2 regions of the Metabacillus schmidteae genome follow, and region 2 is predicted to be linked to the other one. Evidence: riboswitches for the same ligand, from Rfam matches in the RefSeq annotation. Region 2 holds a riboswitch; the other holds the start of a gene.

Region 1 (6,327 bases), on a different contig from region 2:
AGTTTCAATATGGTGAAGATTATCGTGAAGGTCGTGTTAGAGGTTGGATTTGGACAAGTTTGTCAAAATGAAGATGTAAAGAAATATTTTAAAAGAGGAAAAAAACTTTGTGAAAAACAATTTAATATTCTCAGTCAAATTTTAACGAATGCTGGTTTGGCCTCACCTGCTTCATGGGTATCAGAAGTAACAAAATCAACCGTTTCCCCCTTCTCCGATAAATTAATGCTCAATCATATCGTCATTCTAATATCAGCCGCAATCGGTTATTACGGAGCTGCTATATCTGTCTCACAAAGAAGAGACTTAACTTTGGAATACGCACGCCTTATGGCAGAAGTAGGGTTATACGCAGAAGATGGAGCAGAACTACTAATAAAACACGGTTGGCTGGAAGAGCCGCCATTAGCTGAAGACCGGGAAAAATTAGCTAGTAAGTAGGGACAGGTTTCTTGTCCCACCCTTTATATACACTGTCTAGCCAAAACTCATTACCTTAACATCATGACCCGAGATCTATTGGACCAAGGTTCCTGTCCCTATGTCCCAGTGTATATTTTGTAATGGCGTCGTCATAATCCGGATAGGTAAACTTGAGAGTTTCAGCAACATCTTTGGAGTATTTTCTAAACAAATCATAGCTGGTGAATAATGCCTTCCACATGTTTTCGATGTTATCCTGACGATAAGTTGAAAGCAATGCTTTCCAATCATCTTGGGGAAGATAATGATCAATAAATTTATAGTTTTTCCCCAAGCTAAAGTTGAATCCTTGTTCAATCCCGATTTTCCATGACATCATCCTCAATAAATTTGGTCTTGCAATTTCATGTAAATGATCAATGGCAAATAGAATTTCTCCTCTGGCTAATCCTTTTACAACATATGTTGAGACCATCCAAAATTCATTACAGCAATCATCAAATTCCCTAGCCGTTGGCTCTTTTATCCAATAGTTGCGGTCACTAGGAATCACATCATTTTTAATCATGGAGTCTTTATCAAGAAGAACTTCTACCAGACCATCGCTACCTGATAAATAATCTTCCACTTCTTTTAACGGAATAAGCGTTAAGTCCACTTTATTCCCATCTTCAAAAAGGATTAGATAGGAAAACCAATTCCCCAGTTCTGGAGGAAAAAGCTCCATATCTTCCGGCTTTTGCATCATGATCTGTTTTCCAAATAGATCAAGCCATCCATCATCTTTTTTAAACGAGTTCATATCTGTTACAAAATAGGATATATCATAATCCTGAAATGAATCACGGGGAATGTTTTTATTGGTCCGTGACCCTTCTAGAGTGACCAATCGAATTCTCTCATCATTTCTTGCAAATTCAATTAACATCTTCATCATTTCGGATTCACTTCTCATTGTTCATCCCCCACTTGTCCGTCAAGGTACTATTAGCACTCCTATTATTCTACATAGTATTCAAGCAATCTAGTAAAAAAGAACAACTTTAGAAAAAGACTCTTAAGATATGGCAACTCATTACTCTTTACAAGCGAAGCTTAACGGTCTACCAAAGAGATTATCCAATGATCACTCTTTCTTTAGGATAGTGATAATTTGGCTCATGTCCATTTTTTGAAATGATGAAAATAAAAGATAGAATACCAATACGGCCTATAAACATTAATAAAATTATGATAATTTTTCCAATTGCACTTAACTCAGGTGTTATCCCCATCGATAATCCTGTAGTTCCGAACGCAGAAGTTACTTCAAATATAAGCTCCATCGTTGTAAAAGGTTCAGTAACCTTCAAGAGGATGACTGAAATAAAACATATAGATATGGCTGTATTCATTATGGCCATCGATTTAAGAATGTCATCTTGATGGATCTCCCGTTTAAATACCTTTACCGCTTTATTTCCCCTAGCTAAATTGAAAATATATAATAAATTGATTGCAAAAGTAGTGGTTCGAACTCCACCACCGACTGAACTAGGCGAAGCCCCAACAAACATTAACAAAGAAAGGATCAGAAGTGTCGGTTCAGAAAATTGACTTACATCCATTGTAGCCAAGCCGCCATTTCTTGTCGTGGCAGACTGAAAAAAAGCATAGAAGAATGATTCATGCCAGGTTTTGTCTTTGAAAAAGTGATGTGCATCAAATACTAAAATAGCTATTGTTCCAAAAAGCATTAATAAGAAAAAAGTACTCGTTGTTAATCTTGTATATAATGAAAAATTGGAAGTTCTGTAAGGCTTTTTCTTTTTAATTAACTCCTTCACTTCAATAAGAACCGGAAAACCAATCGCCCCTAGTGTTAATAGAATAATATTTATCATTTGAACGAAATAGTCGTTTGCATAGGGAATGAGTGATTGTCCTGTAATATCAAATCCTGCATTAGTAGTTGCACTAACTGACGCAAAAAACCCCTGTAAATAAGCCTCTTGCCATGTAGAATAATAGTTCAAAAAATAAGTACCTAATATTGCTCCTCCAATGATCTCGATGACAATAATAATGACTAATATATTTTTCATCAATAGTACTAAACCTGCAAGATTTGATTGATTTTGATCAGTTTTTATGAGCTGCCTCTCTTTTAAACCAATTTTTTTCCCGAACAGTAACCAAAAAAAGGTACCTAATGTCATGATTCCAATTCCACCAAATTGCAAGATAAACATAAGAATAATAATGCCGGGTATGCTGAACGTATCTGGCGTTGATACAACCGCTAAGCCTGTAACACTAATGGCACTAACTGCAGTAAAAACAACATCAATAAAGGACCATTCTACTCCTGGTTTTAAGGCGATTGGTAAACTCAGTAAGGCTACTGATATCACCACTGCAATCAAATAAAAGCAAACGATCAATTGAGATGGTGACAAATTTTCAATTTTTAATTTTATCTTAGATTTACTAAGCATTTCTAACTTATCCCTTCTATATGCCTAAAATTCCTACAATTCTTTTCCCTCAAAACATTGCATACCTTATATCTGTACTCCCTTGTCAAATCGCCTCTTTATTTACATAAAGACAAAAAAAGACCATAACAAACAGAATGGTCTTTGGGCGAAACCTTTGACCTTCTCTCGAAAAATAAAATAACGCTTACGAGGTTAGCTGTCGGATTAGGAATTGAGAGTATCCCTTCTTACTATGTAAGACTCACCCCAAGATAGGCCTATTTGCCACCTATCAAATATGTTTCCCCCGCTCACAATAGATTCAGCGAATTAAAGGTATGTGAATTTCTTGATATATTATTGTAGTTTATTTATTTTATCAGATGCTTCTTGTTAGTTAAACCCTCTTAACATTCAAACTAGCAAGCATTAGTAGCAAAAGGTTTCTTGTTCCGCCCATCCTTACTCAGCTTCTGAAATGCTCTAACAACCATAAAAGCTGGTATTCCCCACATCAAAATAAAAGGTAAAAGAGAATCTGCATTGATATTCACATAAAACTCCTCCTCTCTTCATTATCCATCGAGTTCTAAGGAGCAAAAGGAACAAAATACCGAAACATAAAAGTTATAAACGCAAAAACTGATATTGAACATACACAAGCAAAACGGAGAAGGATATACAGAATTTTGATTTTTCCTTTGATGAAAAATGAATAAATAAAGCCTAGTAAAGGATTTAAAATTAAAAAGGGTAAAGAAATAGCAATCGTTACTTTTCCTATAATATGGATAATCTTAGTATCTACTCCGGATAAGCTTAAAACAAACAGAAGCAAAACAGTTACACCAACCGTTGCGATTAAAGAAAACAATGCCACTTTATAAGGTTTTCGAATAAAGTTCATCATAAAATTCTCCTTTATTCCTAGTAGGAAATTTCCCCTGTAGTATTAACGTAACACACGCTACCACATAATTTTGAGCTTTTATAATATCAAGCTTTTCCTGTAGTTTAAAAAAGTCCCGCTTTTCCTATAAATGTCACCCAGTTATGGACACACAATGGGAAAAACAGGACTAATGATATACCACTTTTGTTTTTTAAAAGTACTAATAACTACATACTATAGTCAGGCCTCTTTTGAATTTTTTTGTCCACTTAAAAGATGTCCAACATATGATAGTTCTTTGATTCTTACCGGAAGTTCACCTGTTGGTACTTTGAGCATGATTTTTTCGCCAATTTCCTTGAGTAAGAGCTGCCTCCCTACCGGAGATAAAAACGAAATACAACCAGAATCAGGATCTGACTGCTCAGGGAAGCAGATCACAAAATCCTCTGTATCGTTTTCCTCATCGAACAATACGGTAACCCTTGTGCCGATATATACCTTCGGCAGGAAGGGTATTACGCTGTTTTTCGGATCAGTATTTAGCAACTCTTCCAATTCCAGCAGATATAGATTAAAAAAGTCTTTTAATTGCTCCTGAACAGGAGTGTGAGCGATGTAAAGTCTTGTAAGCTTCTTTATGTTTTCATCAATATAAACCATCTGCTTTACTAAGTTCTCTTTGTGTTGAGGATTGTTATGGTTCATAGTATATAACCCCCAAACTTGGATTTTGCCTCTTGCATGTTTTCAATAAATTATTCATTGTAAAACTCCTCCTATATAAAAAAATAAACCCCTTCAAAAAGACCGAGAATACCTTCTAATCTCTGCCTTCCTGTTTCCAAATAAAGAGGGTAGTCCCCTTTATTAGTCGTTAGGGTTTCAAAATAATTTTACCATATTTAAACAGAAATAACCTCATATACTTCTAACCTATCTTAAAGAGAACACTTTCCTAATCCATTGGCTTTTCATGTAATAACCACGGTATGCGAGCTTCAAAATCTAATTGCAGGATCGGACCTCGTAACTCGTCAGGTACAAACATTAACTCCTTATTGAACCCAAATGTGAAATTTTGAATTCTGGCTGTATTTGTTTCAACCCATTCCGAATCCGTACAATATTCTCCTTCTACTAATTTACCTACGATATGGTAACTGCCAATATATAAATGTAACCTGTCTTCCATTTCACCATATTCTGATAAATGGCTCGGTTTAGAAGAAGTAATTCCTAACATGGAAAAAACCTCTAAAACTGGAGAAGATAAGTGTTTAGATGCCTCCATATAATTTTTGCAGGATAAACAACCGCACAATTCATTGTCTTTATGATAAAATTCCTTTGTCTTATCAACATCAACTTCTAATAGCCACTTCTTCACCTTCAATTGTTTCATTCTACTTCCTCACTCGAAGGTTTATCTATCATCCGATAAGAATACAATACTCCCTCAACCCACTTTTGGAAGGTCTCATACGCTTCTTCATCCGTATTGACTGTGCAAATGTATCCTCCTTTAAACGTTTCATAATAATAACCGTGATTATGAAATAATTCATGGATTTCATGATCTGTTTCAAACTCATTAAAAAACAAATCCATTGAACCATCCTGCCTTACCCAAGCAATCCCTTCGATTAAAGGCTTAGATTCGTCGTTCCAATTGCCAACATGAAGGTGATCTCCTGTATAATTTTTTGAGTTGAAATATATTTCTCTATTCACATACAACTCTCCCCGGTATCAGAGTTTATCTATTTATATTTTCGTGTATACAATCTTGCACTTGTGGAAGGAAAAAATTTAATTTTATAATTATTTCCTATCTCTTGTTTTACTCTTTCTGCTAACACAACTCCTAATTTATTAAATTCCTCCTCTATTTCAATGCCCTTATTTCTCAATCTATCTTTGTCCCAATCAATCCATTCTCCATATTTTAATGCCCATTCTGACAATTCATCAGCCAATTCAACTGAAACAGGCAGGTCTTCCATATCAATATTACAGCCGCATTTATTACACCAAATTGGATCTGCACCAACATCTCCTTCAATTTTCAAATCATTTGTTTCTCCACTTTCACAACAACAATTCAAAATTCCACCTCAATCCATTCATTTTATTTTGTTCCATTGCTTTATCTCAATTGTTTATATGGCTAACTCCAACTATGTATTTGGTCCTTGGGAGATAACTGATTTTATACTTTTCATTTTCGTATATTTCCACTTCAAAATCTGTGTTGGTTTTATATTTTTCTCCATCATTACTAATATACACATAATCCGTTGCTCCACTAAACTTCCCATAATCAATAATTGCTCGATACTTTTTTTAAACAATGACCTTCTCTTCAGCACCTTTTTGATGATAGTCTATAGAATCCAATACAGAATCACTCCAACCAAGACCTAAGAAAAAGTAAGCGATATCTAAAAATATAAAGGTGAGCAGAGCGGCTGGAAATACTAACCTTTTAGGATCTGCTGCCTTTTTAGTCAATATGAAATAGATACTCCCAAGAGAAGCAATTAGCCCTGC
Region 2 (6,327 bases):
CTGAAGCCATTATTTCAAAAAAAGGTGGAAGTGAGCGAAAGCGCTCAAAAAAAAGCTCTGAAAATCATTCCGGTTTATCAATCTTTATTGGAACAATCATTGACGCTGTTCCTGAGTCGATCATTATTGGAGTGAGTTTACTAGAACAAGGAACGGTTAGCTACTTAATGGTTATTGCTGTTTTAATTAGTAATTTTCCTGAGGGTCTTTCCAGTACTGTTGGATTAAAACAAGACGGGTATAAACGAAAGAAAATATTGCTGATGTGGCTAATTGTTGTAGCACTTTCATCAATTAGCTCGTTATTAGGTTATGTTGTACTTCAGAATGCACCTGTACATATCGTTTCAATCATTTCTGCTTTTGCAGCTGGCGGAATTTTTGCTATGGTATCCTCGACCATGATGCCGGAAGCATTTGAAGAAGGCGGTGCAGTAGTAGGATTTATTGCTTCTTTAGGACTTTTGGCTTCTTTGTTCTTAGCTAATATCTAAGAAAAGCGTAAGGCGCCCGCCTATCGGCTCGAGCTAGACACCAACACTAAGTACAAAATTTAATACTTTTTATCCTATAAAAAAGGGCTCCCTATTTGAAGGAAGCCCTATTAGATTTATCCAGTTAAAATATCTTCTTCCGGATAGCGAATTTTCTCTTTTGAAGGTGTTGCTAAAGAAAACATCAAGGTCAATGGACCAAGTTTTCCTAAGATCATAATAAAAATAATAAGCTGTTTTCCAACAGATGTTAGTGTTCCAGTTAGTCCTGCAGACAGACCAACAGTACCAAAAGCAGATACCACTTCAAACATAATATCAATAAATGAAGCATCTTTTTCTGTTATATTTAAAAGAAAGATACCAATAATGACAAATACAATACTGATCATTGAGATCGCGAGTGCTTTAAGAAGAAAAACTGAGTTAATTGTTCTTCTTAATATAACAATATTAGTTTTCCCTCTTAAAAAGCTGATTGTTGCGAGTCCAATAATTAAGGCAGTTGTTAATTTAATCCCCCCGCCGGTAGATCCACTTCCTGCTCCGATAAACATAAGGATAATCATAAAAAACAATGTAGTTTCATCCATACTTCCAATATCAATCGTATTAAATCCGGCTGTTCTTGGTGAAACAGCTTGGAAATAAGAGGCCCAGAGCTTATCCCCTAATGTAAGATCACCAATTGTATTTGGGTTACTATATTCCAAACAAAAGATAAATAGCATAGCCACAGTATTTATAATAAAAGTACCAATAATCATTAACTTTGTATGAAGAGATAGTTTTTTAAACTTTCTCTTTTTCCACACATCAACTAAAACGGTAAATCCAATTCCACCAATGATAAACAAAATAGAAATCACAATATTCACCAGAGGATCGCCTACATATTGGATAAGATTATCTGACCAAAGTGCAAACCCTGCATTATTAAATGCGGAGATCGAATGAAAAAAGCTAAAAAACAATCCTTGAGCCCATCCGAATTGTGGTATCCATCGAATTGCAAGGAAAATCATCGCAATCAGCTCGATCGTAATGGAAAAAACAAATAGGTATTTCACAAGCTTAATAATTCCACCAACCGATGTTTGATTTAAAGCATGTTGCATAAGCAATCTTTCTTTAAGTCCAATCTTCTTGCCTATCATAATATAAATTAAAACCGCAAATGACATGATCCCAAGACCGCCAATTTGAATAAGTACTGCAATAATAAATTGTCCAAAGGTTGTAAAGGTAGTAGCAGGATCAACTGTGGCAAGTCCTGTTACCGTCATCGCTGAGGTGCTAATAAAGATAGCATCTATCCATTTAATTCCTTCATAAGTAGAAAAAGGTAGCTTTAAAATACATGTTCCAACTGTTATCGACACAACGAACACAATAACCAATAATTGCGACGGATTCAACTTAATGAATTTTTTCATTTTACATACCGAATTCTTCAAAATCTATAATATCTTTATTTTTACCAATAATTAGTAATACATCTCCAATAGAAATTCGTTCATTTTCCGATGGTGATACACAAATCTCTTCACCTCTTTGAATGCCGACAATATTGCAGCCGTATTTAGAAGGTATATCTAAATCACAAATTGTCTTGTTACATAGCTTCTTTGTTGCAACAACTTCCACAAGACTGTACTCTCTGGATAGCTCAATATAATCAATCATTTTTTCGGATATTATATGATGGGCGATGCGCTTTGCCATATCTCGCTCAGGGTGAATAACACGGTTCACACCAATTTTATCTAACACTTTTTGATGGTAGTCATTTTGTGCTTTCGCCCATACTTGTGGAATGCCTAATTCTTTTAGAATGAGAGATGTTAAGATGCTCGCTTCAATATCGTCACCAAACGAAACGAATGCATGATCGACATTTCGAACCCCCAGCTGCTTTAAGATTGTTTCATCTATTGCATTTGCCCTTACTGCATGTGTAGCATATGCAGCATATTGCTGGATTTTTTCCTCACTTTTATCGATCGCCAGAACTTCAATTCCAAGCTCATGGAATTCCTTAACAAGACTCCCGCCAAAACGACCTAAGCCAAATACAGCAAATTGCTTCTTCACAAAAATTCCTTCTTTCAATACTTAATGTTGTTAGTTACTTTTATTTCCTTTTATAGGTACACATTCATACATTTTTTGAACAACAAAAAAAGACACAAGGGTAGTGAGTCCCTGTGTCTTTTAAAAAGAAGCACATGGTCATCCCTTTAACGCTTGCGGAGTTAGCTGTCGGATTCGGGCAAAAGAGAATAGCCCTACAAACACCTTTAAAGACGTTTGATTCACCCCAAGTCTGTTAAGACACTTTCATGGGTCCCCCGCTCCTAATAATAGGATTAAGCGATCTTTGATCATCTATTCTTTTTTATTTAAAAACAAATTAATCATAATAAATAGTCAACTAACTAATTAATTCATATTATTTACGAATGTAATCTTACTCCCCCCAACACTCAATCGTAAAGGATGAAAAAATTCATTTTTTGATAATATATGGTCAAATTCGTTAATTTAATCGCTCTCAACTATCATTTCCTTAGTTAATCTTTTTATTTTGAACTTTTTCTAGGTTCCTTGTTATCCTATCTCCATAAAAAAAGACACAAGCAATATCGCTGTGTCTTATATATATCGTTTATGGATTATTTTTTTTATTCACAGGCTCTTCATCATCCATAAGACCCTTTGTAGCATTTTTAAATTCTCTAAGCGTTTTACCTGCTGCTTTTCCCAGTTCCGGTAATTTTTTTGGTCCAAATAATAACAGCGCAACAAACAAAATAAGTAAGATTTCTCCGAATCCCAAATTCATGTGTTCACACTTCTTTCATAAGAATGATAGACTTTAACTACCATTATAAATCAATCTAGATAAGAATCAAAGTTAGTTATTAGACTTTTCTAATTTGAAAATAAAATAAAAGTGAAACAAAAAGTCCGGTGACCACGGCTATTGGAACGATGATAGACAAATGATATTCCTCTCTCTTTTGGTTCACCACATCTTCATTTGTAACAATCTCACTTTTCATCTGTTCATTTTTCTCTTTATTCTCAACTTGATCAAGCTCTACTTCCGTTATAATCCTTTGATCCTCACCCTTAACAATAAGATCACCTGATGGACTTACATCTTTTTCAATCGTTTCTCCTTGTCGTTTCGTAAATGAGGTATCTTCTGTTACTAAGTACGAATGTTCGAATCCATCAGTATATTTTTCATTTCTTAGGACCTGATCTGTTTCAAAGTGTTCGAAGCCGTAATTGAATAAGGCTGTGGTGTCTTCATAGGACTGTTCACTGTACATCGAGTTTAACGTAACAGCAATCAAACTTATATTCTCTCGTTCAGCCGTTGTGACAAGTGTAAATCCCGCTTCCTGGACAAACCCGTTTTTTCCACCTGTGATACCTTCATACTCCTTGTCGCGTACCATTTCATGATGATTGATAAGAGTTGTATCCCAGGTCTCACCGTCCCATTTTAATTCACTCGTTTGAAAAATGTCTCTAAACGTTTGATTTTGTATCGCATATTGCGTGATTTTGGCCATGTCCTCTGCTGTAGTCAAATGCTCTGTTTCATAGAGCCCATGCGGATTTGAGAAATGAGTATTTTGCACCCCCACTTCTTGTTGTAAAAATTCATTAAAATCTTCCGCAAATTGTTCAACAGAACCACTAAGGTGTTCAGCAATCGCAACTCCTGCATCATTTCCGGAATTAATGATCAAGCCTTGAATTAACTTTTTTAATGGAACCTTTTCACCTGCTTCTAAGTAAACTCGAGTTCCATCCACATTTCTTGCATTCTCACTAACAGTCACAAGATCATTTATATTCCCTTTTTCTATCGCATAAATAGCTGTTGCAATTTTCGTTATGCTTGCAGGCGGGAGTTTTTCTTTACTATTTTTTTCATATAGTATTTGACCTGACTCTGCATCAACCAATATAACTGCCTCACTATAAAGGTGTAGATGTTCTTTCTCGAGGTTAGCAGTTGTCTCTGTCTCAGCTTTAATGGTTTTCGGCAATATAAATGAGCATATGACGAAAGCTATCAGAACATACTTAAGGTAGAATTTTTTCATGATGCTGCTCCTATACTTTATAGTTCTTATTCTTTCTTGAATAGGATAACAAGCGGTTACTGAAAAAAGCAATGTCAGTATTTTGAAACTATCCCTACTTTTTTACTACAAGAAAACTCTGGATTGACACTATAAATGAAGGCAATTATACTATAAACTGACGAACGTAAGGAAGGTTGATAATATGTCTGCTTCAAACATTAAACATGCTGCATTGATTCAATTTGCACAAAATGGTTATGATGGCACATCTCTTGCTACAATTGCCAATGATGTGGGGATAAAAAAGCAATCCATCTATGCCCATTTTAAAGGTAAAGATGAACTGTATTTAAGTATATTAGAAGATGTAATCATGGATGAAAGGCGCTATATACAAGATTATGTTTCCTCTCAAACCACATTACCTATACACGATAGGCTCTATCAGTTTTTAGCGGAATATAGTGAGCGATGTGAAACACATGCTTCCTCAAAGTTTTTATTGCGTAATGGGTTTCTTCCTCCTTCGCACTTGCATGAGCTGATGATGCAGAAGGTATACAACTATTTAGATGATATCGAACAACTCTTTCTACAGTATTTAGAGAAGCAACAAACATTTTTTACTGTACCGCTCGAAGAGGTAGTGATTTCCTTTATTGGTCTTATTGATTCATTGCAGATTGAACTTCTTTATAGTGGAACAGATCGATTTCAACGGAGACTTCATGCCTCATGGAACATTTTTTGGAGAGGCATTTCAGCTTTTAAGGAGGAATAAACGAAATGAATAAGTATTGGTTTCTTGTTTATATATCGACATTTTTCGAGGTTAGTTGGGTAACAGGGTTGAAGCATGCATCAACTGGATTGGAATGGGCTGGTACGGTGATATGTATTATTGTGAGTTTTTATTTATTAATTACTGCAACAAAGAAACTTCCAATCAGTACTGTATATGCAGTATTTACTGGTTTGGGAGCTGCAGGCACGGTCATTGTTGAACTCGTCCTTTTTTCGAATGAGGTAAACTGGTTGAAACTTTTATTGTGTGCGATTCTTATTGCAGGTGTTGTTGGTCTAAAAATGGTCACGACTGAAAATGGCCAGCCTGTGAAAGGAGAGAATTAAGATGGATTGGTTTATGCTGATTTTAGCAGGACTCTGTGAAGTAGCAGGTGTTGCTGCAATTGCCCGTTTTAATGAGAAAAAGAATCTTTTAAACGGATTATTCCTTGCCTTAGGATTTGGAACGAGTTTTTTGTTGTTAACTTTAGCGTTAGAAACCATTTCAATGGGAACAGCATATGCGGTTTGGACGGGGATTGGAACAGCTGGCAGTGCACTGTTTGGTATCCTGTTTTTAAAAGAACCTGCAGATTGGAAACGTGTCTTGTTTATTGCTATGATCATATCCGCGACGGTTGGGTTAAAGTTTTTACCGTCTTAAATTTCATTAATAGTATTAGTAGGAAGACAGCTTACAACTGTCTTCCTACTCTTTTTATATTCTTGGCTTTGTCGGATTACAAGATGGCATTTTAGTCTGAGCTGACTCTGCTAACTTCATTAAGTAATAACATTCTTCTCTCATCATATGATCTGCCATTAGAGGTGAAAACGTACTAAGCATCTCCTTGTTTAGCTCCATTTCTTCCACTTCAGCTAAAAACCCTCGAAATAACTCAATTTCAAGTTGTACCTCCTTATTCATTCTTGTTAAC

Evidence for each region. A riboswitch is a leader RNA that binds a small molecule or an ion and turns the genes downstream of it on or off. The one in region 2 is predicted to bind cyclic di-AMP.
Region 1: another riboswitch for cyclic di-AMP. It lies ahead of HWV59_RS03940 (TrkH family potassium uptake protein); the one in region 2 lies ahead of HWV59_RS23920 (potassium channel family protein).

The regions. Positions count from the first base shown of each region.
Region 1 covers NZ_CAESCH010000001.1:813,532-819,858, reverse strand. Annotated here, with positions in the region: gene HWV59_RS26960 (DUF3231 family protein) at 10-441, shown strand; gene ant(6) (aminoglycoside 6-adenylyltransferase) at 503-1,378, opposite strand; gene HWV59_RS03940 (TrkH family potassium uptake protein) at 1,539-2,900, opposite strand; cyclic di-AMP (ydaO/yuaA leader) riboswitch at 3,070-3,220, opposite strand; gene HWV59_RS03935 (hypothetical protein) at 3,472-3,789, opposite strand; gene HWV59_RS03930 (GreA/GreB family elongation factor) at 4,015-4,482, opposite strand; gene HWV59_RS03925 (hypothetical protein) at 4,733-5,179, opposite strand; gene HWV59_RS03920 (hypothetical protein) at 5,176-5,508, opposite strand; gene HWV59_RS03915 (hypothetical protein) at 5,538-5,846, opposite strand; gene HWV59_RS03910 (hypothetical protein) at 5,955-6,128, opposite strand; gene HWV59_RS03905 (hypothetical protein) at 6,121-6,327, opposite strand, start outside.
Region 2 covers NZ_CAESCH010000002.1:646,119-652,445, reverse strand. Annotated here, with positions in the region: gene HWV59_RS23930 (ZIP family metal transporter) at 1-494, shown strand, start outside; gene HWV59_RS23925 (TrkH family potassium uptake protein) at 611-1,930, opposite strand; gene HWV59_RS23920 (potassium channel family protein) at 1,932-2,588, opposite strand; cyclic di-AMP (ydaO/yuaA leader) riboswitch at 2,724-2,880, opposite strand; gene tatA (twin-arginine translocase TatA/TatE family subunit) at 3,163-3,339, opposite strand; gene HWV59_RS23910 (D-alanyl-D-alanine carboxypeptidase family protein) at 3,419-4,621, opposite strand; gene HWV59_RS23905 (TetR/AcrR family transcriptional regulator) at 4,806-5,384, shown strand; gene HWV59_RS23900 (DMT family transporter) at 5,390-5,734, shown strand; gene HWV59_RS23895 (DMT family transporter) at 5,736-6,053, shown strand; gene HWV59_RS23890 (DUF2935 domain-containing protein) at 6,108-6,327, opposite strand, start outside.